4 regions of the Colwellia sp. BRX9-1 genome follow, and region 1 is predicted to be linked to each of the others. Evidence: predicted binding sites of a transcription regulator. Region 1 holds the regulator's gene; each other region holds the start of a gene.
What was found. The regulator sigma-54, encoded in region 1, starts transcription at its own class of promoters, with help from an activator protein. The targets are predictions, from matches to a motif close to GTTGGCACGNNNNTNGNNT.
Positions count from the first base shown of each region.

Region 2: a site for sigma-54 is predicted at 3,325-3,343, ahead of H4J76_RS08650 (DUF2884 family protein). Genes of this name have one in related genera too.
Region 3: a site for sigma-54 is predicted at 3,162-3,180, ahead of glnA (glutamate--ammonia ligase). Genes of this name have one in related genera too.
Region 4: a site for sigma-54 is predicted at 1,948-1,966, ahead of H4J76_RS19795 (PEP-CTERM sorting domain-containing protein). Genes of this name have one in related genera too.

Region 1 covers NZ_JACGVM010000001.1:174,167-180,454, forward strand. Annotated here, with positions in the region: gene H4J76_RS00830 (HPr family phosphocarrier protein) at 1-90, opposite strand, end outside; gene rapZ (RNase adapter RapZ) at 104-958, opposite strand; gene ptsN (PTS IIA-like nitrogen regulatory protein PtsN) at 990-1,445, opposite strand; gene hpf (ribosome hibernation promoting factor) at 1,491-1,778, opposite strand; gene H4J76_RS00850 (RNA polymerase factor sigma-54) at 1,802-3,310, opposite strand; gene lptB (LPS export ABC transporter ATP-binding protein) at 3,390-4,121, opposite strand; gene lptA (lipopolysaccharide transport periplasmic protein LptA) at 4,118-4,660, opposite strand; gene lptC (LPS export ABC transporter periplasmic protein LptC) at 4,641-5,207, opposite strand; gene kdsC (3-deoxy-manno-octulosonate-8-phosphatase KdsC) at 5,204-5,749, opposite strand; gene H4J76_RS00875 (KpsF/GutQ family sugar-phosphate isomerase) at 5,751-6,288, opposite strand, start outside.
Region 2 covers NZ_JACGVM010000007.1:26,582-32,869, forward strand. Annotated here, with positions in the region: gene lepB (signal peptidase I) at 1-535, opposite strand, end outside; gene H4J76_RS08635 (RNA methyltransferase) at 949-1,497, shown strand; gene H4J76_RS08640 (cold-shock protein) at 1,780-1,986, shown strand; gene zapE (cell division protein ZapE) at 2,106-3,230, shown strand; gene H4J76_RS08650 (DUF2884 family protein) at 3,396-4,205, shown strand; gene H4J76_RS08655 (EAL and HDOD domain-containing protein) at 4,336-5,562, opposite strand; gene putP (sodium/proline symporter PutP) at 5,818-6,288, shown strand, end outside.
Region 3 covers NZ_JACGVM010000001.1:12,748-19,035, forward strand. Annotated here, with positions in the region: gene glnL (nitrogen regulation protein NR(II)) at 1-987, opposite strand, end outside; gene H4J76_RS00060 (DUF4124 domain-containing protein) at 1,064-1,585, opposite strand; gene glnA (glutamate--ammonia ligase) at 1,698-3,104, opposite strand; gene typA (translational GTPase TypA) at 3,447-5,261, shown strand; gene H4J76_RS00075 (hypothetical protein) at 5,574-5,753, shown strand; gene H4J76_RS00080 (hypothetical protein) at 5,803-5,988, shown strand; gene H4J76_RS00085 (DUF2959 domain-containing protein) at 6,146-6,288, opposite strand, start outside.
Region 4 covers NZ_JACGVM010000002.1:49,635-55,922, reverse strand. Annotated here, with positions in the region: gene H4J76_RS02835 (acetolactate synthase 3 large subunit) at 1-858, opposite strand, end outside; gene H4J76_RS19795 (PEP-CTERM sorting domain-containing protein) at 2,047-2,700, shown strand; gene H4J76_RS02825 (methyl-accepting chemotaxis protein) at 3,508-5,469, opposite strand; gene H4J76_RS02820 (HD domain-containing phosphohydrolase) at 5,872-6,288, shown strand, end outside.

The DNA.
Region 1 (6,288 bases):
CTTTTGGCTTAACTGGGCAAGTTTAGTTGCAGCACGTGCATGTAATCCCAGTTTATTGCTAATGGTTAATGATTTATTATATTTTGGCATACAGTGACCGTTATTAAGTGCTTTGTATTTTAATATCGCGATGATGAGACTGAACATCTTCGCGTTCTTTTCTAAGATTGTTTGCTAATATTTCTGCAATATAAACCGATCGGTGTTTTCCACCCGTACAACCAATGGCGATAGTAATATAGCTGCGATTGTTTCTTTCTAAGTGGGGTAACCACGTCATCATAAAACTGTTAATTTGCCAGATAAATTTAGTGACAATCGGTTGGCTAGCAAGAAAGTCTCGCACGGGTTGATCTAAACCGGTAAAACCTTTTAAGTCTGTTTCCCAAAAAGGGTTAGGCAGAAAACGTGCATCAAAAACATAATCTGCGTCTTGTGGTACACCGTGTTTAAAGCCAAAAGATTCAAACACCACCACCATAGATGCCGAGGTTTTGCCTAAAATTCGCTCACGCACTAAATCAGATAATTGATGAGGTGATAACTGACTGGTATTAATATACAAACCCGCACGCGTGGAAATAGGTTCAAGCAGCTTTTTCTCTAAAGAGATGGCTTGGTCAAGTGGGATATTTTGTTTAATCAAAGGATGTAAACGACGCGTTTCACTAAAACGTCGAATAAGATCAGAGTCATCAGCATCTAAATACAGAATATCGAGTTTTACCGTTTTTGGTAGATAATCTAATATTTCTGAAACGTCATTAGGGTCATTGGGTAAGTTACGTACATCTAAACTAACCGCTACTTTGTCGTAATCATTAATAACGGTATGTGCTAATGCAGGCAATAAATTCACCGGAATATTATCGACACAGTAGTAGCCTAAATCTTCGAGTACACGTAAGGCGACACTTTTACCTGACCCTGAGCGACCACTGACTATCAAGAGTTTCATTTGAGTTTTCCTGGATTATTATTAGATTTTATTAACGTTTAGCATGCTTTATTAAAGTAAAAAGCTCTTGCGAATTTTGGCATTTTCTTACTTGCTTTGCGAATTGTTTAGTACTAAATATTTGCGCGATACTTTGTAAGGTATCTAAATGTTGTTGGCAGTTTTCTTCGGGGACAAATAACGCAATAATAATATCGACAGCACGGTTGTCTATCGCATCAAATTCAACGGCTTGTTCACTGGTCAGCAATACAGCAATAACTTGTGACGTATTAGTTAATCGACCATGAGGAATCGCAATGCCATTCCCTATGCCGGTAGAGCCAACTTTTTCACGCGCCATTAAGCTTTCGAATAATTGATGAGTATCAATATTATCGAATTTTTTTGCCGCAGTTTCGCTAATTATTTCAAGGAGTTTTTTTTTGCTTGTACCCTTAATCGCACACAGGGTGCAATCAAGGGTAAGGATATCTTGCAACTTCATTATACTACTTAGATTCTTTGGTGAGTGAACAGGCGATAAACAGCATTAATGCTGATTCGTTTTACCTTTGTACTTCAATATTTGCCGGTCAAGCTTAACAACAAGACTATCAATAGAGGCATACATGTCAGCATTTTCAGCTTTTGCATGTAAATCAGAGCCACTAACGTGAACAGTCGCTTCAGCAATTTGATTTGATTTTTCAACGGTGAGAACAACATGAACATTATTGATATGATCAAAATGTCGGCTTAATTTTGCCATCTTAGTCGTGACGTTTTCTCGTAAAGCTTCGGTAATGTCAACATGGTGGCCAGAAAGATTAATTTGCATAAGCTTAATTCCTCATCTTTTCGTTAAAGTAAACTTTTTCGTTGGTTAGAAGGTGGAATAGAAAGTGACTCTCGATATTTTGCTATGGTACGTCGAGCTACATTTATCCCTTGATCGGCTAATAAATCAGCCATTTTACTATCACTAAGTGGTTTTGCTGGGATTTCGGCAGCAACAAATTTTTTGATTAATGCACGAATAGCTGTTGATGAACATTCGCCACCGCTTTCGGTGCCAACATGGCTTGAGAAGAAAAACTTCAGTTCGAAAATTCCACGTGGCGTATGCATATACTTTTGTGTCGTCACTCGTGAAATGGTTGATTCATGCATATCGACAGCTTCGGCAATATCATTTAAAACCATTGGACGCATGGCTTCATTACCATGTTCAAAAAAGCCAATTTGACGTTGTACAATACAGTTTGACACTTTTAATAAGGTATCATTACGGCTTTCTAAGCTTTTAATAAACCATTTAGCTTCTTGTAAATTTGAGCGAATAAATTGTGTGTCCGCTGTCGACTTCATCGAACGTGACATCGAAGCATATTGCTGATTCACCGAAAGTTTTGGCGCAGTATCAGGGTTTAATTCGACCACCCAACGGCCATTTTTCTTTTCAACAGACACATCAGGAATAACATACTGATCGTCACTCTTCATCACACTATCGCCGGGTCTAGGATCAAGTGATTGAATAAGACGCACCACTTCGCGCAGTTGCTCTTCTTTCAGTCGAGTTTTACGCATTAATGTACGATAGTCTCGGCTACCCAGCAGATTAATATGGTCACGCAAAACTAACTTACTTTCTGCTAACCAAGGTGTAGCGGGGTCAAATTGATTAAGTTGAATGATTAAACATTCTGAAATAGAACGAGCAGCGACACCGACAGGATCAAAGAGGTTAATACGTTTTAGTACCACCTCAATTTCATCAAGCTCTACTCCTTCAATGGCAACACTTTCTAAAATGTCTTCACTAGATACCGTTAAGTAACCGGCGTCATCAACAGCATCAATAATTGCTGTCGCTATAGCGCGGTCTGTTTCGGTAAAAGGGCTTAATTCCATTTGCCAGCGCAAATGATCTTGAATGGAGTCTTGAGTCTCGCCTTGGTAAGTATAATCTTCTGAAGCTGGGCCTGAGCTTGAACTTGCTGCACCGGCCGTGTAGTTATCATCCCAAGTGGTATCCATGTTTAATTCTTCAGGGATATCGTTCTTGTCCATGGCTTCAGTGGTGGTGATTTCATCAATGGTAGGCGTAGCGTCTTCGCTACCATCAGAAGCAGGGGCTTCTTTAACATCACCAGTACCGGCAGTGTGAGCTTCTTCAAGGTTGTCAGTACTTTTATCTTCGGGATTATTTGAAGACTCATCCATTTCTAATAATGGATTACTTTCTAAGGCTTCCTGAATTTCTTGTTGAAGCTCTAACGTAGACAGTTGCAGCAATTTGATTGCTTGCTGCAATTGTGGCGTCATGGTTAATTGTTGTCCTATGCGGAGTTGTAGAGTAGGGCGCATTTAGGTCATTAACTTCCTATTATTTTTAATGGGATATTTTCGTTTTTTTCATACGAAGATACTATTCATTTACTGACTACTATAGCGTGAATTGTTCACCAAGGTATACATCTCTTACGTGTTGATTTGCAAGAATTTGATCTGCAGTACCTTCTGCAATAAGTTCACCATGACTAACAATATACGCATGTTCACATACATCGAGAGTTTCACGTACATTGTGATCAGTGATCAACACACCAATGCCACGTTCTTTTAAGTGTAGAATAATTTTTTTAATATCACCTACTGAAATTGGGTCAACACCAGCAAAAGGTTCATCTAATAAAATAAATTTTGGTTCAGCAGCTAATGCGCGAGCAATTTCTACTCGGCGGCGTTCACCACCAGATAAGCTCATGCCTAAATTATCTTTGATATGACCTATGTTGAATTCTTCAACAAGATGTTCTAATTTCTCTTCACGTTCAGCATCTGATAATTCTTTTCGTGTTTGTAAAATAGCCATAATATTGTCGTAAACACTGAGTTTTCGAAAAATAGAGGCTTCTTGTGGTAAATATCCGATGCCTTTTCTCGCACGCTCATGCATAGGCGCTAACGTCAGGTTTTCGTCATTTAAGATAATATCGCCACTATCACTTTCAACTAAACCCACAATCATATAAAAAGAAGTTGTTTTTCCGGCACCATTTGGGCCTAGTAAACCGACTATTTGTCCTGCTGAAACTTGCATACTGACATTTTTAACCACTTTTCTGCCTTTATAGGCTTTGGCAAGGCCTTTTGCCATTAGGGTGCTAGTGCTCATAAATTAATTTTTTCCTGAGTTTTCGCGTCTGTGGTTGTCGCTTTAATTTTTTCTTTCGGCTGAAAAATCGTTTTAGTGCGTTCGTTAGATTTACTTTCAGCATTAACATACTGAGTGGCAATATTGTAAGTAATTCTACTGCCACTAACCTCACTACCTTCTTGCTGTAATAACGCATTTCCTGAAATTATCACTAAATTATTTGCGGGCTCATATCTTATTTCGTCTGCTTGTAAGCTAAGAGGAGTACCATCGGCTAAGGTTTGTTTAAAGGTTGCTGGCTTCCCTTTAGCGATATAGGTTTTTTCTTCACTGCCAGATTGAGTCAGCACTTGTACTAAATCAGCACGTATAACTAATGAACCTTGAGTGATCACCACGTTATCAATATAGCTGAATATTTTATTTTTAAGATCAACGGCTTGTCTTGAAGCGTTAATTTCAATCTTTTGTTTTATATCAAATTTTTCAGCGAAAGCTGACGAAAATAGCGGAGTTGATAACAATAAGCACAGTAGGCTATTTTTTAACAATTTCATAAATTGATTTCACATGTTTAGTTAGTGTCATTTGGTTGGTGTTTAAGTCGACAATTAAACCTTTACCATCGATGGTAAATCCTTTACCGATAATTTTAATTTCTTGTTCTGAACTTATGATGTTAGTTTTTAGATCAAGTTCAAAGTATTTTCCTTGAACTTCTTGTAATAAGCTATCGGGATCTGTTGCTAACAGGCGGACATGCTTTGCTAATTTTACCCGGTTGTTATTGTATAATATGCCTTCATTGGCAGATATTTTCCATGCGGGCGCATCATTTTTTGGATGAAGTGTGTATTGAGGAAACTCAAAGTTGGTAATACTTAACTCAGGGTAATGTTCCATACGATGGGCATCAACAACATAAGCTAAACTTCCTTGATGTTTATAAACATTACTGTGTAAATTTTCGGCAATAAAATCAGGGGTCAGCGTCTTATCAATCGCTTGTAATTGTGGTGCTGAGGAATTTCTCCATTCAATTATACCGTAAACGCCTCCCGCAATTAGAAAAAACAACAAGGTTAAACTATAAAGTCGATTCATATACTCGCACCCGAAGCATTTGCTAAGGTGTTTTGGCTAAGCATGATTAAATCGCATATTTCTCGAACAGCACCAAAACCGCCATGGTTAAAAGTGGTGTAATTTGCGATAGATAAAATACTTGGGTGGGCATCTTGAACAGCAATACCCAAGCCTACAGCGTTGATACACTCATAATCAGGCATGTCATCACCAATATAAGCAATTTCCTCGAGGGATAGCTTTAATTGCTTAGCCATCGTTTTCAAGGCGGGTAATTTATTTTCTTCACCTTGCACTATATATTTAACATTTAAGGCTGACATACGTGTTGCGACAATATTTGATGTTCTCCCGGTGATCACCGCTACATCGACACCGCTGGCGCCTAATGCTTTTATGCCGTAGCCATCTTTAGTGTGAAAAGCTTTTAATTCTTCACCATCGTTACCCAAATAAATACGGCCATCAGAAAAAACGCCATCAATATCACATATCAGCAGCTTTATTGTTTTCATGGTATTGAATGCTGTGTCAGTAATTTCGCCATAGAGTGTTTGCATATTAGATAAGACCTGATTTTAGTAAGTCGTGCATATTCATTGCGCCAATAGGTATATTATTGTCATTAACAATAATTAAACCATTAATTTTTTTGTCTTCCATGATTTTTAAGCCTTCGGCGGCTAGCATATCTTGATGAGCCACAGTGGGATTTTTTGTCATCACTGATGCAATAGTATCGAGATGTATATCAATACGTTCATCAAGAATACGACGTAAATCTCCGTCAGTGAATAAGCCTTGTAATTGACCACTCTCGTCGACTACCGCCGTCATCCCCAAACCTTTTAATGATACTTCAACCAACGCATCCTTAATTTTAGCATTAGCATTTACAGTTGGTAAGCGCTCACCACTATGCATTATATCGCTAAGACGTAGTAATAGGCGTTTTCCTAAACTACCACCGGGATGAGAGAGTGCGAAGTCGTCAGCGGTAAAGCCGCGAGCATTTAATAAGGCAACAGCGAGTGCATCACCCATTACTAGGGTTGCTGTGGTACTTGATGTTGGCGCTAATCCTAGTGGACAAGCCTCT
Region 2 (6,288 bases), on a different contig from region 1:
CACTATTATCTCGGTTGTCGCCCAGAACTAGATACTGACCAGTAGGCACTATAACTTGGTTGAAGTTATCCAATTGTGACGCCAACTTACTGGTTCGAATAAAATGTGGCTGGCCATTGATCGTCTCAATCTTGTCGTGGTAATTGTTCGATGGTAGGTTTGTTGTTGATTCTTTTTTGTAGCTAATCACTTGGTTGTTTATAATTAATTTATTGTTTCTCATAGTAACTGTATCACCTGGAACACCAATTACACGTTTTACTAAACGTTTATCTGAGACCACTGAATCAAAAATAATGATGTCATTGGTTTGTGGTTCGGAAAGTGTAACAAGAGAAATATGAGTGAAGGGTAAGCGAATATCATAAGCCATTTTATTAATAAAAATTCTATCGCCTTCAACAATTGTTGGTTTCATCGAACCTGTAGGTACGTCACTCCAGTCAGCGACAGCGCTACGAAAAACTAACATTAAACCAATAAAAATAAATAATAACTTATTTTCTTTCCATAGTTTCTTGAGACTATTTTTCATTTTCTTTCCTTTTAAATATTGATGACACAGGTATAGTTATTAACAGAAAATCTTAGTTTATTATGACCATTATTTTTTGATTTGTTGCTTATGAAATGTAACGGATTATGACAACTTTACTGTTTAACAAGGAAAGAGCTCATGAATAATGCATTAATAATAGCTTTGTATAATTTTTAAAAAGTAAACTTCGTTGGTCACTCCACTTGCTAGTGTGAAACTTATTTAGTGTTCATATCACTATAGGTTTCGAGCTTAAACTATCGGTCGCTAAGGTAGACTAGATAAAATCAAACGTTAACTTGAGAACAAATAAAAAATTACTATTTACTTGAATTTTTTATTAAAGCTAAGGAGAATTCCTGTAGAATTTACCTGTATTTGTAAAGTAACTAACCAAAACGATTATATTAATGACTAAAAAGATAAAAGTACCGTTAAAACATAAAAACGCTGAATCAGCTGAGATAACCTTAGGTTTAACCGATCCTAAAAGCCCAAGTAATGTCGGTGCTGTAATGCGCGCAGCAGGATGTTATCAAGTTGATAGCGTACTCTACAGTGGTGTTAGGTATGCAAGAGCCGCGAAATTTCATACCGACACACAAAGTGCCAGTAAAAAAATACCTTTAATTGGTGTTGAATCTTTGGTGGAAAGTTTACCCGAAGGGAGCAAGCTAATATGTGTTGATTTAATTGAAGGAGCGGTGCCATTGCCGGCCTTCATTCACCCTAAAAATGCTATGTATGTGTTTGGCCCTGAAGATGGCACTATTAGTCAGGCTGTTATCGATAAAGCTGATGCTGTGGTATATATTCCAACGAATGGTTGTATGAATTTGGCAGCAACAGTAAATGTTTTACTTTATGACCGCTTAGCAAAGTCTGCAATAGCTATTGGTGACGATGAACTTATCCGAAAAAGTAGAGATACAAATAACACGGTAAAAGTGAAACAGTAAAATGGCTTGTTGATAGTGTTAATCTAACGATTTGTTCATAAAACAAACAAAAGAATTAATAAAGTCGATAAAAAACTTGACTCTTTCTGTCAACGATATACAATGCACGCAGCTAGAAAGTACTACCTATATTTATGTACCAAGTTTCGAAGTTATGTTAGTAGCTCGTCCTGTTTAATAAGTCATAGCAACACTCTCAGCATCATCGTTTTAGTGAATTAAATTTATTTAATGGCTAAAACAAAATTAAGATTAATTATATTAAACAAATAGGATACTATTATGTCTACAACTACTGGTACAGTAAAATGGTTCAACGAGTCTAAAGGTTTTGGTTTCATCGAGCAAGAATCTGGTCCTGACGTTTTCGCACATTTTTCTGCAATCTCTGGCGACGGTTTCAAAACTCTAGCTGAAGGCCAAAAAGTACAGTTTACTGTAACTCAAGGTCAGAAAGGTCCTCAAGCTGAGAACATTCAAGCTCTTTAATTTTGTATCTTGAGCTAACTTAGGTTACCTCATACAAATAAATTGCTAAAAAGGGTAAGACTTATGTCTCACCCTTTTTTTGTGGGAAAAATTTAGTTTCAACGTTTAAAACTTAAGATATGCTTTCAGCTTACCAAGCTCTATCTACTTCGAATAATTTTAAATACGATTATGCACAAGTTAATGCCGTTGCCAAACTTGATGATCTTTCTGAACAAATCTATCAACATGAGCATAAATCTTGGCTTGCTAAACGACTGAAAAAATCGTCTGCTATTCGTGGGATTTATCTTTATGGGAGAGTCGGTCGTGGTAAAACCATGCTTATGGATCTCTTCTTTCAAAATTTAGCCGTTACTGCTAAAAAACGTATTCACTTTCATCGCTTTATTGAAGAAGTACATCAACAATTAAATTTATGTACAGGACAAAGTGATCCATTAACGTTTATTGCTAAGCAATGGGCTAAAAAGATCAAAGTACTGTGTTTTGATGAGTTTTATGTTTCAGATATTGGTGACGCTATGTTGCTTTCTGGCTTATTTCAGGCGTTCTTTCAACAAGATATTATTTTAATCGCTACCTCTAACTGTCGACCCGAAGAACTTTATCGTAATGGGTTACAGCGCGAAAGATTTATGCCTACCATAGATTTAATTAACGATTATTGCCAAGTATTATCGGTTGATGGTGCTGTAGATCATCGCTTAGACCGTTATGATGAAACCGCAATCGCATATCGTGATTATACTTACCCATTAAATAACAAAACGCTTAGACAAAGGTTTTTAGATATTACGGGTATTGTAGGCACTTCAGGTAATATAACCGTTAACCACCGTAAAATCCCTTTTCAAGCGAAAACAGATACTATTATACTTTTTGATTTTTATGCACTATGTTCTGGTCCTAGAAGTCAGCGAGACTACATTAGCCTAGCTGATCATTTTAAATTAGTATTGCTTGACCAAGTTCCTCAATTTGATGGAGAGCGCATAACGTCTGTGATATCAGGCGTAGAAGATGACTATCAACGCGACGGTAAATTGTTAAGCCAACTTCGCCACTTAGATGATGAAGCTCGGCGCTTTATTGCTGTTGTTGATGAATTTTATGATAGAAATATACGACTTATTATTAATGCTGAAGTTGATATTATTGAGCTTTACCAAGGACAGCAATTAAGTTTTGAGTTTGCTCGCTGCCAATCCCGTCTCATTGAAATGCAACAATTAGCATATTAGCCACAAATGTGTTTATTTCACTAATAAATGGTATTTAATTTTCATTTTATTTTATGTTTATTTTGTATCTTATTGAATTTTATTGGTTTTACTAGTTGGCACTAGTTTTGTAATGTCTATATTAAGTTAGGCATTATTTAATCGATAACAATCGAAGGGCATAATATGAAAACACTCATCGCAACAGCACTTATATTGGCAAGCAGCAGTACGTTCGCTTCCACCGCATCTTTTACAAATGACTCATGCAATGCAACAATATCTGGTGGTATTAAAATTACGCCAACCGCTATTGAATTCTCTAAAAGTAAACTGCCACTCTATAAAATTGTTGATAATGAACGATTATATGTCAATGGTGTTCAAGTTGACTTAACAGATAATCAGCAATCCTTGGTTCATGATTATTCGTCTGGCATTAGGGCTGCAGTTCCACAAGTAAAAAGTGTTGCATTAGATGCTATTGATCTTGCGAATGACGGCATTAATTTAGCGTTTAATGAGTTACTCGGTCAAGATAATACGCTGAGTGCTGAAATTACTAGTCAACTTTCAGAGATACGTAAAGAAGTTGATCTGGGCTTAACCAGTGATAATGACATTTATTTTGACGAGGATGGTTTTTCAGGAGAAAACTTTTTCAACGAAGATTTTGAGCAACGTATTGAAAGTGCAATAGAAAAGACGGTGCAAAATTCGATTGGTAGTTTAATGATAGCGGTAGGGCAACAGATGCTTTTCTCTGGTGGCGATATGAACGCTTTTGAATCTCGTATGGAGGATTTCGGTGAAAAAATGGAAAACGAAATGGAATCTCGTGGCGAACAAATTAAAAAAAATAGTGAAGTACTTTGTCAATCTGTTGTCGACATCGATGCACTTGAAGACAGGTTAACTAACGAAATAATAGTGTTAAAAGACTTTAATTTATTAACCACTACTGTTTCATCTAAAAACACTAAAGAACTTATGTAATTTTAACTAAATATAGATAAAATTCTGTATCGCCTATTATAACATGGGCGCGTTACTCTCTAATCATTGACAATAAAAACAAGTAAATAATTCAGTTACTTGTTTTTTGTCAATCGAACCATTGACTTAATTAACTGCCATTTGTCATCTGTGACTGCTCGTCAGCCCAAGAAAGTGCTTGGTTGTAATCTCTAATGACTTTTTCCTTTTCTATACCTAACTTCTTCATAACAATAGTGGTTTCATCCCATTGTGCATGTTCAATGTACTCTAATAACTGGATTAATTCAGCCAATACGCCTTTCTTAGTGAGTAAAGAAATCTTTATCTCTTGCGCAAGTGGTAACTTTTCTAAAACAGTTTCAAGTTTTTCATCTAAAATGGCATCAATTAATGATAATAAGCCCGTTAAGAAAGCAATAGATGAATCTATTGGAGCATTTATATCCTTTGAGACAAGTTCACAAAATTTAGCACGAGCCATCGCTGAATTAATTAACTCTGAAGGTTTATCAGGGTTAACATTTATAGCAAACATCAATCCTAAAAAGCGCTTTAATTCTTGTGACCCTAGTGTTACAAGTGCTTGTTTTATCGTTGATATTTCATTGCGTCTGCGAAATATCGCCGAGTTAACATATCGTAAGAGTTTATAAGAAAGCGTTACATCGCGTTCAAAGACTGAAGTAATACTGATTAAATCTAATTCGGGTTTTGATGTTTCATAAAGTAACTCAGCCATGGCAATCTGTGATGGAGAGAGACTTTTAGTTTTTATCATCTCAGGCTTAGCAAAGAAAAAGCCTTGGAATAGTTCAAAGCCTAATTCTAGTGCTTGATTATACTCGTCGTAAGTTTCAACTTTTTCTGCAAGCAATTTAATATCAGGGAAATTAGTAATCGCTTGTTTAACTTCTTTAATTTCTTCAATAGTGGATATTTTCCAATCTATTTTTATTATTTTGATATAAGGGAAAAAATGTATCCACACTTTTTGATGTTCATAATCATCTAGCGCTAGTGTATAACCTTGTTCATAAAGATCTTTGCAAATAGCTAATAGCTTTTTACCCGGCTTAACCGTTTCAAGAATTTCAACGACGACTTCATCAGTGGTCAGCATATTTGCGTAACCAAGACTTAATGTTTCAAGGGTAAAATTAATAAAGGCGGGCTTATTACCAGTAAATTCTCCTATACCTAAGTTAAATTTACTTGCTTCAATCATTTTTGTGGTGGCTTCATCGCCATCGATATCAGGAAAAACGTTGTCAATGCTGTCTCTAAATAGCAATTCATAGGCAAAAAGGTTTTTGTCTTTATCTAGAATGGGTTGCCTGGCGGCATAAAAATACATAAAAATTCCTGATATTTTCGTAACTATATTGAATATATTGGAAAAAGGATAAATTAGCATCAACTATTTTTATATATTAGTTGCTGGCATAAGAATATTACATGGATAATACCTTTAATATAGTTGAAAACAATAAAAGTATAGTAATAGCAAAATATCTAGTCATACTAGCTTAATCTATTTTTTGCTTAGTAACAGAAGTTTTTAACATTTTTTTTACTTAGTAAAAATATAATAATACTTTCGGAGGTTAATTTGGCATTTGGTACATTATTTTCTTTAGGTTTATATTTTATTGTTATGATCGGTATAGGTTTATATGCCTTTAAAAAATCGACCAGTGACGCAGCAGGTTATATGCTAGGAGGGCGTAATCTAAGTCCTTCAGTGACGGCTCTTTCCGCTGGGGCTTCTGACATGAGTGGTTGGATGCTAATGGGCATACCAGGTGCTATGTATGTGACAGGTTTAAGCAGTATTTGGATCGCCGTAGGTTTAGTGATCGGTGCTTATTTTAATTATTTAATTGTTGCGCCTCGTTTGAGAACTTATACCGAAGTAGCAAATGATTCGATAACGTTACCTGATTTCTTTGAAAACCGTTTTAATGATAAGCGCCATTTGCTACGCGTAGTTTCATCAATTGTTATTATTGTCTTTTTCACGCTTTATACTTCATCAGGTATCGTTGCTGGTGGTAAATTGTTTGAAAGCTCTTTCGGATTA
Region 3 (6,288 bases), 160 kb from region 1:
TTGTGAAATAGACAAGCCTAAACCTGTACCGTTATCGCGTGCAGATACCATAGGGTAAAATAGAGTGTCTTGAATCTTTTTTGGAATACCAGGGCCATTATCAATAACACTGATTTGAACACAGAGCTTTACCCGTCTTCCATTAATGGTTTTATTACTAGCGGCTCTTGTTTTTAGGGTTATGTTACAACCCTCATCAATAATTTGAACGGCGTTGTTAACAATGTTCAAAACAGCTTGTTGAAGCTTATCTTGATCAAAACTTATTTCAGGAATAGAGGGGTCATAGTCTCTAATAAATTTAATATTTTTAGGGTTGTTAAAATTAATCAGCTTAAAAACTTTTTCTAAGACAATATGAATATTTTGTTCTGCCATCTGAGGTAATTGATTAGGGCCTAAAAGCTTATCAACCAAATTAGTTAAACGGTCGGCTTGTTCAATAATCATTTCAGTATATTCTTGTTGCTCTTGCGTCAATTCTTTACTTAATAATTGTGCAGCGCCACGAAGACCGCCCAATGGATTCTTAATTTCATGAGCAAGCCCGCGTATCAAATCTCGAGACGACTCCCATTGCTGGTGTTGAAATGCTTCGATACTCATTTGTTTTTGCTGATCAATCTGTTTGAATTCTAAGATAATATGTGGCTGTTTGCTGAATTCAACAGACGAGGCTGTTATTTCCACGGTAATACGGCTGTGATCAAAAAATTCAATGGTGACATCACTGTCACTAAATTCTTGGCCTGAAGTCAGCAGCTGCTCTAAACGTTCCTTTTTAATCGGAGAATTGTAGAAGACTGTTGTTATTGGTAAGTTGCACAGCTTGTTAAAACTCTTAACTAATAGCGCTTCTGCTGCAGGGTTAACATATTTAATCGTTAATTTATTATCTAGCACTACAAGTGCTGTAACCATCTGATTTGGCAGCTTTTGTTGGTAGCTAAATTTTAATTGTTGATCTCTACTGCTGTTGCTAGACATAAAAACCTTTTGCACTGATGTAGTGCGACAAAATAGTAATGTAGTTACATTTGGTGCAAGTTGCAGCAAATGCTACTTAATTTGCGTTATTAACCGATGCTCTATGCATATAAAAGGTTATAGGTTTTGACGATGCAATTATCTTGCCTTTTTCATTAAGTAATTGCATTTTTATGATATGTTCGCCGCGATCTATATTTCGTAGCACAAACATCGAGTGAGATTGCGGAGGTTGATGGGGTTTACCATCTAAAAAAAGTTGAATAGCTAAGCCTTGTTTAAAGATAGGTTTGATACTACCTGCTATGTAAACAGAGCCAGTGTTGTCTCTAACCGTGGCATTTTGTTTAGGTTGGTTGATTTCAACTTGGTAATCATCTTTGATAATTTTTGGTGTTAAATCTAGCATTGAGGTATCAACAGAAGAGGCAGTATTGGGTTCTCTTATTTCAACTTCTTCCGCACCAGTTTGAGGGCTGTCAGAAAAAACTAAGATACCATCATCACTTCTCCAAACATAAATTTTGGTTGCCGTCGCAAAGGTATTACAACTAAGTAATGTGATAATTAAAGTTAATAACAATAAAGAATAACGCAAAAATTTAGCTCAACTTAAGATACTTACCTTAAACTTATATAATTAATCGTCTATTTGCCACAAAAAAGCTCACCGAAGTGAGCTTTTTTTTCATTTAATCATATAGTCGAGATTATACGCTGTAATATAATTCAAACTCTAATGGATGAGTTGTCATGTTTACGCGTTGTGATTCAGCACGTTTAATAGCAATGTATGCATCAATCATATCTTTATCCATAACACCACCAGCGATTAAGAACTCATAATCAGCTTCTAAGCTTTGTAAAGCATCTTCAAGTGATGTTGCTACTTGTGGAATAGCTGCAGCTTCTTCTGCTGGTAAATCGTATAAATCTTTATCCATCGCATCACCAGGATGAATTTTGTTTTTAATACCATCAAGACCAGCCATTAATAAAGCAGTAAAAGCTAAATATGGGTTTGCTGCTGGATCAGGGAAGCGAGCTTCAATACGCATTGCTTTTGGTGATGGAACAATCGGTATACGAATTGATGCAGAGCGGTTACGTGCAGAATATGCAAGCATTACCGGCGCTTCAAAATGTGGAACTAAACGTTTGTAAGAGTTAGTAGCTGGGTTAGTAAAAGCATTCAATGCTTTAGCATGCTTAATAATACCGCCAATATAATAAAGCGCCATTTCAGATAAGCCGCCGTATTTATCACCAGCGAATAAGTTAACACCGTCTTTAGCAAGTGATTGATGAACATGCATACCAGAGCCGTTGTCGCCAACTAATGGCTTAGGCATAAAAGTCGCTGTTTTACCGTAAGCGTGAGCAACGTTATGAACAACATACTTGTATATTTGAACTTCATCAGCTTTTTTAACTAAGGTATTGAAGCGACATGCAATTTCGTTTTGACCAGCCGTTGCTACTTCATGGTGATGCGCTTCAACAACTAAGCCCATTTCTTCCATAACTAAACACATGGCTGAGCGAATATCTTGTGATGAATCTACAGGAGATGTTGGGAAGTAACCGCCTTTAACGCCTGGACGGTGACCCATATTGCCTTCTTCGTATTCAGTACCTGAATTCCAAGCGGCTTCTTTATCATCAATTTTATAGAAAGAACCACTCATATCAGTACTAAAGCGTACATCATCAAATAAGAAGAATTCTGGCTCAGGACCAATTAATACAGTATCAGCGATACCTGTGCTACGTAAGTACTCTTCAGCGCGTTTAGCAACTGAACGAGGATCACGGCTGTAACCTTGCATTGTACTTGGTTCTAAAATATCACAACGAATATTTAATGTTACTGCATCTGTAAAAGGATCTAATACCGCTGAATCAGCATCAGGCATCATTACCATGTCAGATTCATTAATACCTTTCCAACCTTCAATAGAAGAACCATCGAACATTTTACCGTCTTCAAAAAAGTCTTCATTTACTTGGTGATAAGGAATTGAAACGTGTTGCTCTTTACCTTTTGAATCAGTAAAACGTAGGTCTACAAATTTAACATCGTTGTCTTTGATTAAATCTAATACGGCTTGTGACATGTAAAGTCTCCAGTGTCATTAAAATAAAATACGTTTGCATTTCGCATGATGGGCATAAAGCGAAATTCATGCCAATAGATAAAGCCTTTATATATAAGGTGTTAACTTATTTACTAAAGCCTACTTGCACCACTACTGTGCGTGAGCTGCGCTAAATTGGTGCGCCTGCTGGTTGTTGGTGCTTAAGAGTATAACAGGGCATTACGATTCGTGTATGGAGAATTTAATAGGAGCTGAAATATTTGTTGCTGTCTTTGTTGACTTCGTTGCTGTATAATTCGCGCCCAATTATAGCCCTATATTCTTTTGATGAAAAAGTCTTGCAAGAAGTGAGTAAAACCCGTGTTAGATAAATTACGTAATGTTGCCATCATAGCCCACGTTGATCATGGTAAAACAACTTTGGTTGATAAATTATTAGAACAATCAGGTACCCTTGATGCCCGCGGCGGTCTTGAAGAGCGTACGATGGATTCGAATGATATCGAAAAAGAACGTGGTATCACAATCTTAGCTAAAAATACGGCTATTAACTGGAACGGTTACCGTGTAAACATCGTAGATACTCCTGGCCATGCTGATTTCGGTGGTGAAGTTGAGCGTGTTATGTCAATGGTAGATTCGGTTTTACTTATTGTTGATGCACAAGAAGGCCCTATGCCACAAACGCGTTTCGTAACGAAAAAAGCGTTTGCTCAAGGTTTAAAGCCAATCCTTGTTATTAATAAAGTTGATAAGCCTGGTTCTCGCCCTGATTGGGTTATGGACCAAGTTTTTGAATTGTTTGACAACCTTGGCGCTACAGATGAACAGCTTGACTTTAAAGTTGTTTACGCTTCAGCAATCAATGGTTGGGCTTCGCTTGAAGAAGGCGTAACCGGCACAGACATGACTCCTTTATTTGATACTATTCTTAAAGAAGTGCCTGCACCAACAGCGGATCCAGATGGTCCATTCCAAATGCAAATATCTCAACTTGATTACAGCTCTTACTTAGGTGTAATTGGCGTTGGCCGTATTACTCGTGGTTCTGTTAAACCAAACCAACAAGTAACGATTAAATTAGCAACTGGCAAGATCCATAACGCTAAAGTTGGTAAAGTATTTGGTTACTTAGGTCTAGAAAGACTTGATATCGAAGAAGGTTTTGCTGGCGATATTATTGCTATTACTGGTTTAGGCGAGTTAAAAATATCAGATACGGTTTGTTGTCCTACAGAAGTTGAAGGCTTACCAGCATTATCTGTTGATGAACCTACTATCAATATGACTTTCCAAGTAAACACTTCACCATTTTGTGGTAAAGAAGGTAAGTATGTTACTTCACGTAACATCAAAGACCGTTTAGACAAAGAATTAATTCACAACGTTGCTTTACGTGTTGAACAACTTCCTGATGCTGATAAATTTAAAGTATCAGGTCGTGGTGAGCTTCACTTAGGCATTTTAATCGAAAACATGCGTCGCGAAGGTTTTGAGTTAGCGGTATCACGTCCTGAAGTTATTATTCGTGAAATTGATGGTCAAATACAAGAACCTTATGAAAACGTGACCATTGATGTTGAAGAGCAGCATCAAGGACCTATCATGGAAAGAATGGGTGTTCGTAAAGCTGAATTAACAGATATGGCACCTGATGGAACGGGCCGTATTCGTATGGACTTCATCATGCCAAGTCGTGGTTTGATCGGTTTCCAAACTGAATTCATGACATTAACGTCAGGTTCTGGCTTAATTTATCATACATTTTTTGAATACGGACCTCATAAAGGTGGCGATATTGGCCAGCGTAAAAATGGTGTAATGATCGGTAATGCAACAGGTAAAGCATTAACGAATGCAATATTCAACTTACAATCACGTGGTCGTATGTTGATCGGACACGGTGTTGATATTTATGAAGGTCAAGTTATTGGTATTCATAGCCGCGACAACGATTTAACAGTAAACGCTCTTAAAGGTAAGCAGTTAACTAACGTTCGTTCATCAGGTACTGATGAAGCACAAACGTTAACACCGCCTATCGTTATGTCGCTTGAACAAGCGCTTGAGTTTATTGATAACGATGAGCTAGTTGAAGTTACACCACTGAGCATTCGTATTCGTAAAAAGCTTTTAAAAGAAAATGAACGTAAGCGTGATACTCGTCCTAAATAAGCCTCTTATTTAGACGATTGATAAAAACCAGCTTCGGCTGGTTTTTTTGTCAGTAAATTTGAGTAAGCCTAAACGTAATATTGCGTAAGACATGTCTTAAAAATATATAGGAAGTAACACAACACACGGTTAATAAAGTGGATGACTGTGTTTTAATCTATTGTTTTTTAATGAAAATTAATTAAGTGAGTCAGTTATGTCTAAATGTTGAGTTGACGCTAATCATTACACCTCACTTGTGAATATTAGTTTTACTGATACGATTAGTTGCATGTGAACTTTGAAAGTAACGGTGCAGGGAGCAAACTTATTATGGAGCAGAGAAAATTAACTCGTTTAAATGATCTATTCGAAAAAGCTGTTGCTGATAAAGCTAACGTTATCGAACGCAGAGAGTTAAAAGTCCTTTATCAAGAGTACATCGATGATGGCAGGGAAATAGTTTTACCGGTACAAGTCGCTATTTACCACCAACATGCCACGGCTTCATAACGACCAAGCGGTATCTTTAAAGAATATTATTAAGAAAGGGAATTTCGAAATGTCTCCAGAGCAACTCAAAGTGTTACAACGATTAAGTCAACTTTTTGAAGAGGGCCGAGCGGGTCCGAGTCAAATAAGAGAGCTGTCAAGCTTACTTACTGCTATTAACCAAAACCAAGATCGAAGTGATGTTTTTGCTAATCCCCCCTTTTCACACGCTAGATCAAGTAATGACACGTTATAACTTATAATCTCAGCAACATAAAATCCTACCAATAAAGAGTAAGTCTCTGTCATTAAGTTGATGGCGGCTCATTTAACATAAACAAGCTACCATCTATTATCACTTACCATTAACTTTATGGTACTAAGCAGACACTCATAAAAGTGCTCCTTTTGTACTAAGGGTTCTTAAGTGATTTTATGAATGTTTGTGATTTGTTAATTGAATTGTTCATTTCGTTAATTAAGCGTTCAACATCTTGTTCAATTAATTTATATTCTGTTTTAAGCTCACCGATAGCTCGCGCATTAAGATTATGTT
Region 4 (6,288 bases), on a different contig from region 1:
ATCAAAGCGAGCACCAAGTGCAAGAATGACATCAGCATTTGCCATCGTTTTGTTGGCTTCAACTGAACCATGCATGCCTAACATACCAATATAGTTTTTATGAGTGCCTGAAATGCCACCTAAACCCATTAAGGTATTAGTAATTGGGGCATCTAACTTTTCAACAAGTTTTGTTAACAAGCCTGATGCATTGGCGATAATGACACCACCCCCCGAATAAACAACCAGCTTTTTAGCCGTAGTCATTGCTTTAACGGCTTTTCTTATTTGTTTAGGGTGACCCTTAATGCTTGGATTGTATGAACGCATCTTAACATCAGTTTCAATATGAAATTCGCCCATGCTGGTTGGCATTAATAAGTCTTTGGGCAGCTCAATAACCACAGGTCCCGGTCTTCCAGTACTAGCAATATAAAAAGCTTTAGCAATAATATTAGGGATATCTTCAACCACCCGGCAGTTAAAACTGTGCTTAACGATGGGACGAGAGCAGCCGACAATATCAGTTTCTTGGAAGGCATCATCGCCAATAAGTGTGGTCGGTACTTGTCCTGAAAGTACCACCATAGGAATTGAATCCATGTAAGCGGTAGCAATACCCGTTATACAGTTTGTTGCCCCAGGACCTGATGTGGCAAGCACGACACCTACCTCGCCGGTGGCCCGAGCAAACCCATCAGCCATATGGGTTGCCGCTTGTTCATGACGTACTAAGATATGCTCAACGTCTGTTTGCTGAAATAAGGCATCGTAAATATCTAAAACAGTACCACCTGGGTAGCCGAAAATGTACTTCACGTCGAGTGCCGCTAATGCTTTTACTACCATCTGTGCACCAGTGAATTGCTTCTTTGTCATGAGCTTGCCTTCTATAAAGTATGGTTAAACTAAGTTTCAACAATAAAAAAACCCTCGGTCTTGTGCAGAGCGAGGGTTTATTGTATTTGTTATTTAATAACTTTTTTTACACATAACACCAACTCCGCAATGGTTTAATGACCACGACGACAGAGAGGAGTGTAATGAGTAAAAATGTAACATTCATTGTAAATTGAATCCGAAGAAAAGTTATTTATGCCCCTATTTTTAAGATGTTTTGCTCTATCTGTCAATAAATAATTACGATTTAAATGAATATACTCATAACATTTTAATTCTATCTTAATGATTTAGGTATAAGTCCATGCTACCGACGTTACTTTTTTATCATTAATTAGCGGTGTTTGGCCTGCAACGATTTAATTTTATGAGTATCTGAATAAGCTAAATAAAGATCGAAACAAATGGGGGTAGTAAGTTTTTATTTATTAATAAAGTACCAGAAACACTCCAAATAAAGTTGGAACCTGACTTCAACTGGCATAAGTGAACCTTAATCATCATTCAAAGCACATCCTGAAATGACGGTGTTAACGTCTTCTGTGTGTGCATTGAAGAAGTTAGCATTTGAAGTTTTGAGTATTTATCGAGGTCAACAGCACACCGTTAGTTGACCTAAGCATGTAGGTAGCTAACTTGATAATCATTGGCATAGCCGACGTTCCCCAAATTGGTTTTAGACTAATATTATGATCAAAAAATCAAAAAATCAAAATACAGTTATAGAACGAGAACAATATATATGACTGCGGCAAGCTCATTACTGCCCCTCACTCTAGTGGTTGGTTACTAAGGATAATAAGATTAGTTCTAACTAATTTATCATCATGAAGGCTAGTTTTACTGACTATTACTATCCAGTTTCTTAGGTATTTACCTACACAACCTTATAAATTAAACGGTCTTAGTTCACTTATTGCTTAAAGCTCACATAAATTCAAGAAGCCAAAAATAATATTATAAAATCAAGTGGTTGATGAGTTTTTTTTGTGTCAGGATATTTTACAGTATGATTACATATAAACTCCATCGAATCCCCATCACATTGAAATAAAATGACATTTAAAGCTTGGCACATTTTTTGTATTTAGTTACAAAAGTTGATAAATATTTATTTTAACGATTACCTACCAAAACTAATGGAAAGGGATTAAAAAGGAACAACGAATGAAATTTAAATTATTAAAAATGACAATGGCCACTTTGCTTGCCGGACTTATGTCGATTGGTTCTGCAAATGCCTCCCTTATCACCTTTGAAATGTCAATTGTGGCTGACAATGACTTTGCAGTGTTTAGTGGAGACGGCACAAATATCAACAACATTTTGTATCAAAACAACGTTGGTTGGGGTGCCCAAATAGGAAATTTATCCACTCTCAGCTTTACTCTTGCTGCCGGTGATAACAAATTCTATGTTTTAGGGATGGGAGGTGGTGGTCAAGAGGACATTAGTGGTTTGGTTAACGGTGTGAATATGACATCCGTATCAGTTTCAATGAGCTCTAACCTCACATCATACCTTAGTGGTTACAACGCCTCAGCAGTAGCGGCAGGAGCATACAACGCTAGTCTAACGGATGTGCAAAATGCGTTCTCAAATGTGACATGGGCCGATGCAGCCTCAAATTTCAATACGACTCAAACCGTAATTAGAAGAGCTGGTTACGGTTCGGGATTCGCATTTTCTCACCTCAATGCACACTTATTTAGTTTCGATGCGGTTGACGTAGGTGTACAGGTTCCAGAGCCATCAACACTTGCTATTTTTGCGTTAGGAATTATTGGTTTAGCATCGCGTCGATTTAAAAAACAATCTTAACCATTTAAAATTGTTTATCCTAGAAAACATCAATTGTAATGATTGGTGTTTTTTTTGTATCTAGTTTATAGTTTTAGCCCAAAAACATTCTGTCGAATGACCGCCAAACAAAGCGGACTATTTATTGTGATAAATACGTGTCTAAATTAGGTCTGCTCTGTGGCATTAGTGAGCCTTAGATAATTAATTTACCGACCATTTTTATGTACTACTGCCAAGGTCTTTTTAGTGTGATTTACGTAAATGAACATAAAAAATTTTTCCTATATTTTCTAATGAATCTATTTTGCTGCTAAATGAATAAATGAATAAATGAATAACTGAATGATAAATTTGGTACGTTTATGTAACATAGGAATTTAGACGAGTTTATCTCAATTGAATTTTCAACCATTTGTTTTTTATCGGTTTACACTGTTTGGAGTATGTGCATAACGTGCCATTTTTGGGATCGAATAACACATAGCCTGTTACTTTTATTCATAAAAGACACTCAAAACAGATAAGCTTGCTGGCCACTTACTAAATCTATTATATAAAATGTTGTGTGTGAATTAATCAGCTCGATATGTCGACAGTTTAAATCGAAATGCATACTAATAAGGTGTTAGGTTACTAAGGAATATTTATTAAATGCCCTCACCAGTATTTTTGGTCTATGGGGCTCATTACTTATAATCTTTACTAAGCAAGAATAAGGCGTTTAAGTAGGGCAAAAAAGTTGGCTAGAGCCTGTAACAAAATCTGTTACAGGTTCGTATAAATAGTTAAAATATAGTGCTTCGTTACTTAATACTAATATTGGTGTTAATTATTGACTTTAAAGCGACCGACTAAATTTGTTAAATCTTTAGATAAAACAAGTAAGTCATTCGATCCATCGGCCAATGTATCAGCAGTATTAACAATACCTTTTGCCGATTGATTAATGCCACTAATATCGTCATTGATCAAGTCCGATGAACTGCACTGTTGATCTGCGGCTTGAGTAATACGCGAGATATTTACCTTCATTTGTCCAACCAAAGTACTGATTTCGTTAAATGATTGGTTCGCTTGTTCAATTTTATTGATAGCCTGTTTCGATTGTTCGACATTCACGCCCATTTGTTGAGAAACAACACGTGTTTTATCCAGCAAGTTCATTAATACAGCATCAATTTCTTCGGTAGCGCCTCGCGAGCGTTGCGCTAATGTTCTCACTTCATCTGCGACCACAGCAAAGCCTCGCCCTTGCTCACCAGCTCTTGCCGCTTCAATAGCCGCATTAAGTGCTAAAAGATTGGTTTGTTCGGCAATGCTTCTGATAACATCTAATATTTTAGTAATATTCTCACTTTCCAGTTCAAGTGACTTCATCGATTGAGATGATTCACTTAACGATTGATTTAACGAACTCACTTCACTTACCGTGACAGAAATTAACGAAATACCCTTTTTGGAGTACTCTTCAGTTTTCATAATAGTCGTTGAACTTTCTTGGCAGTCGTTTGATGTTTGATGTGCGATATCTGTCATCGTTGCGATAAGGTTATTCACATTATTTATTGATTGTTCTTGTTTATGGCTGACTGATTTTACATCAGCGATTTGTATACCCGATTGATTAGCTACCACATTTAATGTTGATGCACAGGTTTTAATATCAACGACAAGCTGATGAATCGAGTCTAAGAATTGATTAAACCATTGAGCCAATTCACTGACTTCATCTTGACCAATAACCTCTAGTCGCTTAGTTAAATTTCCATCACCTTGTGCAATATCACGCAAACCTTCAGCCACACGGTTAATAGGTTGAACAATTCGATTGGCTAACCAAAATCCTATGGCAATAAATAATGTAACCATGATAAAGGCAATCACGGTAATGGTCTGACTCATATTATATGCAGGCGCTAAAATTTCATCGCTATGGATGACGCCAACAAAACGCCACTTTAGTTCTTTTGAATAATAACTGGCAACGTCAACATCTTCACCTAAATGCTCGGTAGAAAAATGATCTTGATTTGGACTTTTTTGTAATATGGAAAATAATGATGATGATGAAAGATCTTTAATATTTTTGAAGTTATTCTCGGGTGTTTTGGCATCAGCTAATACGGTTCCTGACTCATCAATAAGAATGAGATAGCCGCTTTCACCTAGTTTTGTATTACTTAATATATCCGTTAATGTTGAAAGGGTAACATCTAGACCTTGTACACCTATGATGTCGCCTTGCTTATTTTTGACCACTAATGCAGAAGTTACTACAGGTTTTCCTATGACATCTTGATATGCTTCAGTAATAATTGGAGCGTTTGGAGAGGCTAGCGCCTGTTTGTACCAAGGACGTTGTCTTGGATCATAACCTCCAAGCACTTCTAATGGATATTGAACAAAGCCACCTTCTTTGGTGCCTGTGTATACGTATAGTAAATCAGGGTGTGATGAACCAAAATCTTCATATAGCTTATATAAATTTAATTCTTCGACAGAATCATTTTTTGGCTCCATCATATGATCAGAGTCAATATAAGTATGAGTATTATCAGGAAGTTGGGTTGTCAATTTATTTTGAGCTAAAAATTTTACGTTAGCTTTGATTTGTTGGAAGAACAGCTGAAAGCCGTTGTCTACTTGCCTTAATTCATCCTGAGTGCGTTCCACAAAGCTTGTTGAAGATATAGAAATCGTCATTGATATACTGACAATTGCAATGGCAATAATTGGTAAAATAACCGTAGCAGCAAAGCTCAACGTTAGTTTAGAGCGAATATTCATAAAAATTCATTAAATAATCGTAAATGTAGCCATAATATAACTGAGAATCATACTGAGACCAAGCCCAAATGAGTCAGAGCGAAAGTACTGGCTAAACGACAAAACTGTGACCGATCTTACTTGCCCATTTCAGTATTTTAAAAATCCAAAAATTTTTAAAAAAGCCTCAACAAACTTCACGGAAAATTCTCTCGCCATCTATGACTATTCGTTGTGTTTTATTAGTAAAAGTTTATCAGTGAAGAATAGCCACTTTGCTTTGTCTATAGGTGTTTTAGATTATATTGCCCATTATTTTAAGGATTTATTTATTATATTTACCAATTATTTACATAAATAGCAGGAAATATTCTATATATTTATTACACTTAGGGTTAACTATAACAATAATACGAATTAATAATGTCAAACTTTCTCTTTAAAGAAGAATCTGCAGGCGAGTCCTTAACGTCAAAACCAAAGAAGCACAAGGTCTGGCGGATACTTGTCATTGATGATGATGAATCTGTGCATCAAGTCACTCGACTGGTTTTAGCGGATGCTACTATTGAACACAGAAGCTTGGAAATTGTTTCGGCTTATTCTTCTATTGAAGCTCGTGAGATATTATTAAAAGATGATACCTTTTGCATGGCCTTTGTTGATGTTGTTATGGAAACTGATCATGCAGGTTTGGAGCTTGTTGAATGGATCCGTAATACCTTAAAAAACCAAGCAATACGTCTTATTCTAAGAACGGGTCAGGCAGGATCAGCTCCTGAAGCTAAAGTGATTAAAGAATTTGATATTAATGACTATAAAGAAAAAACTGATTTTACT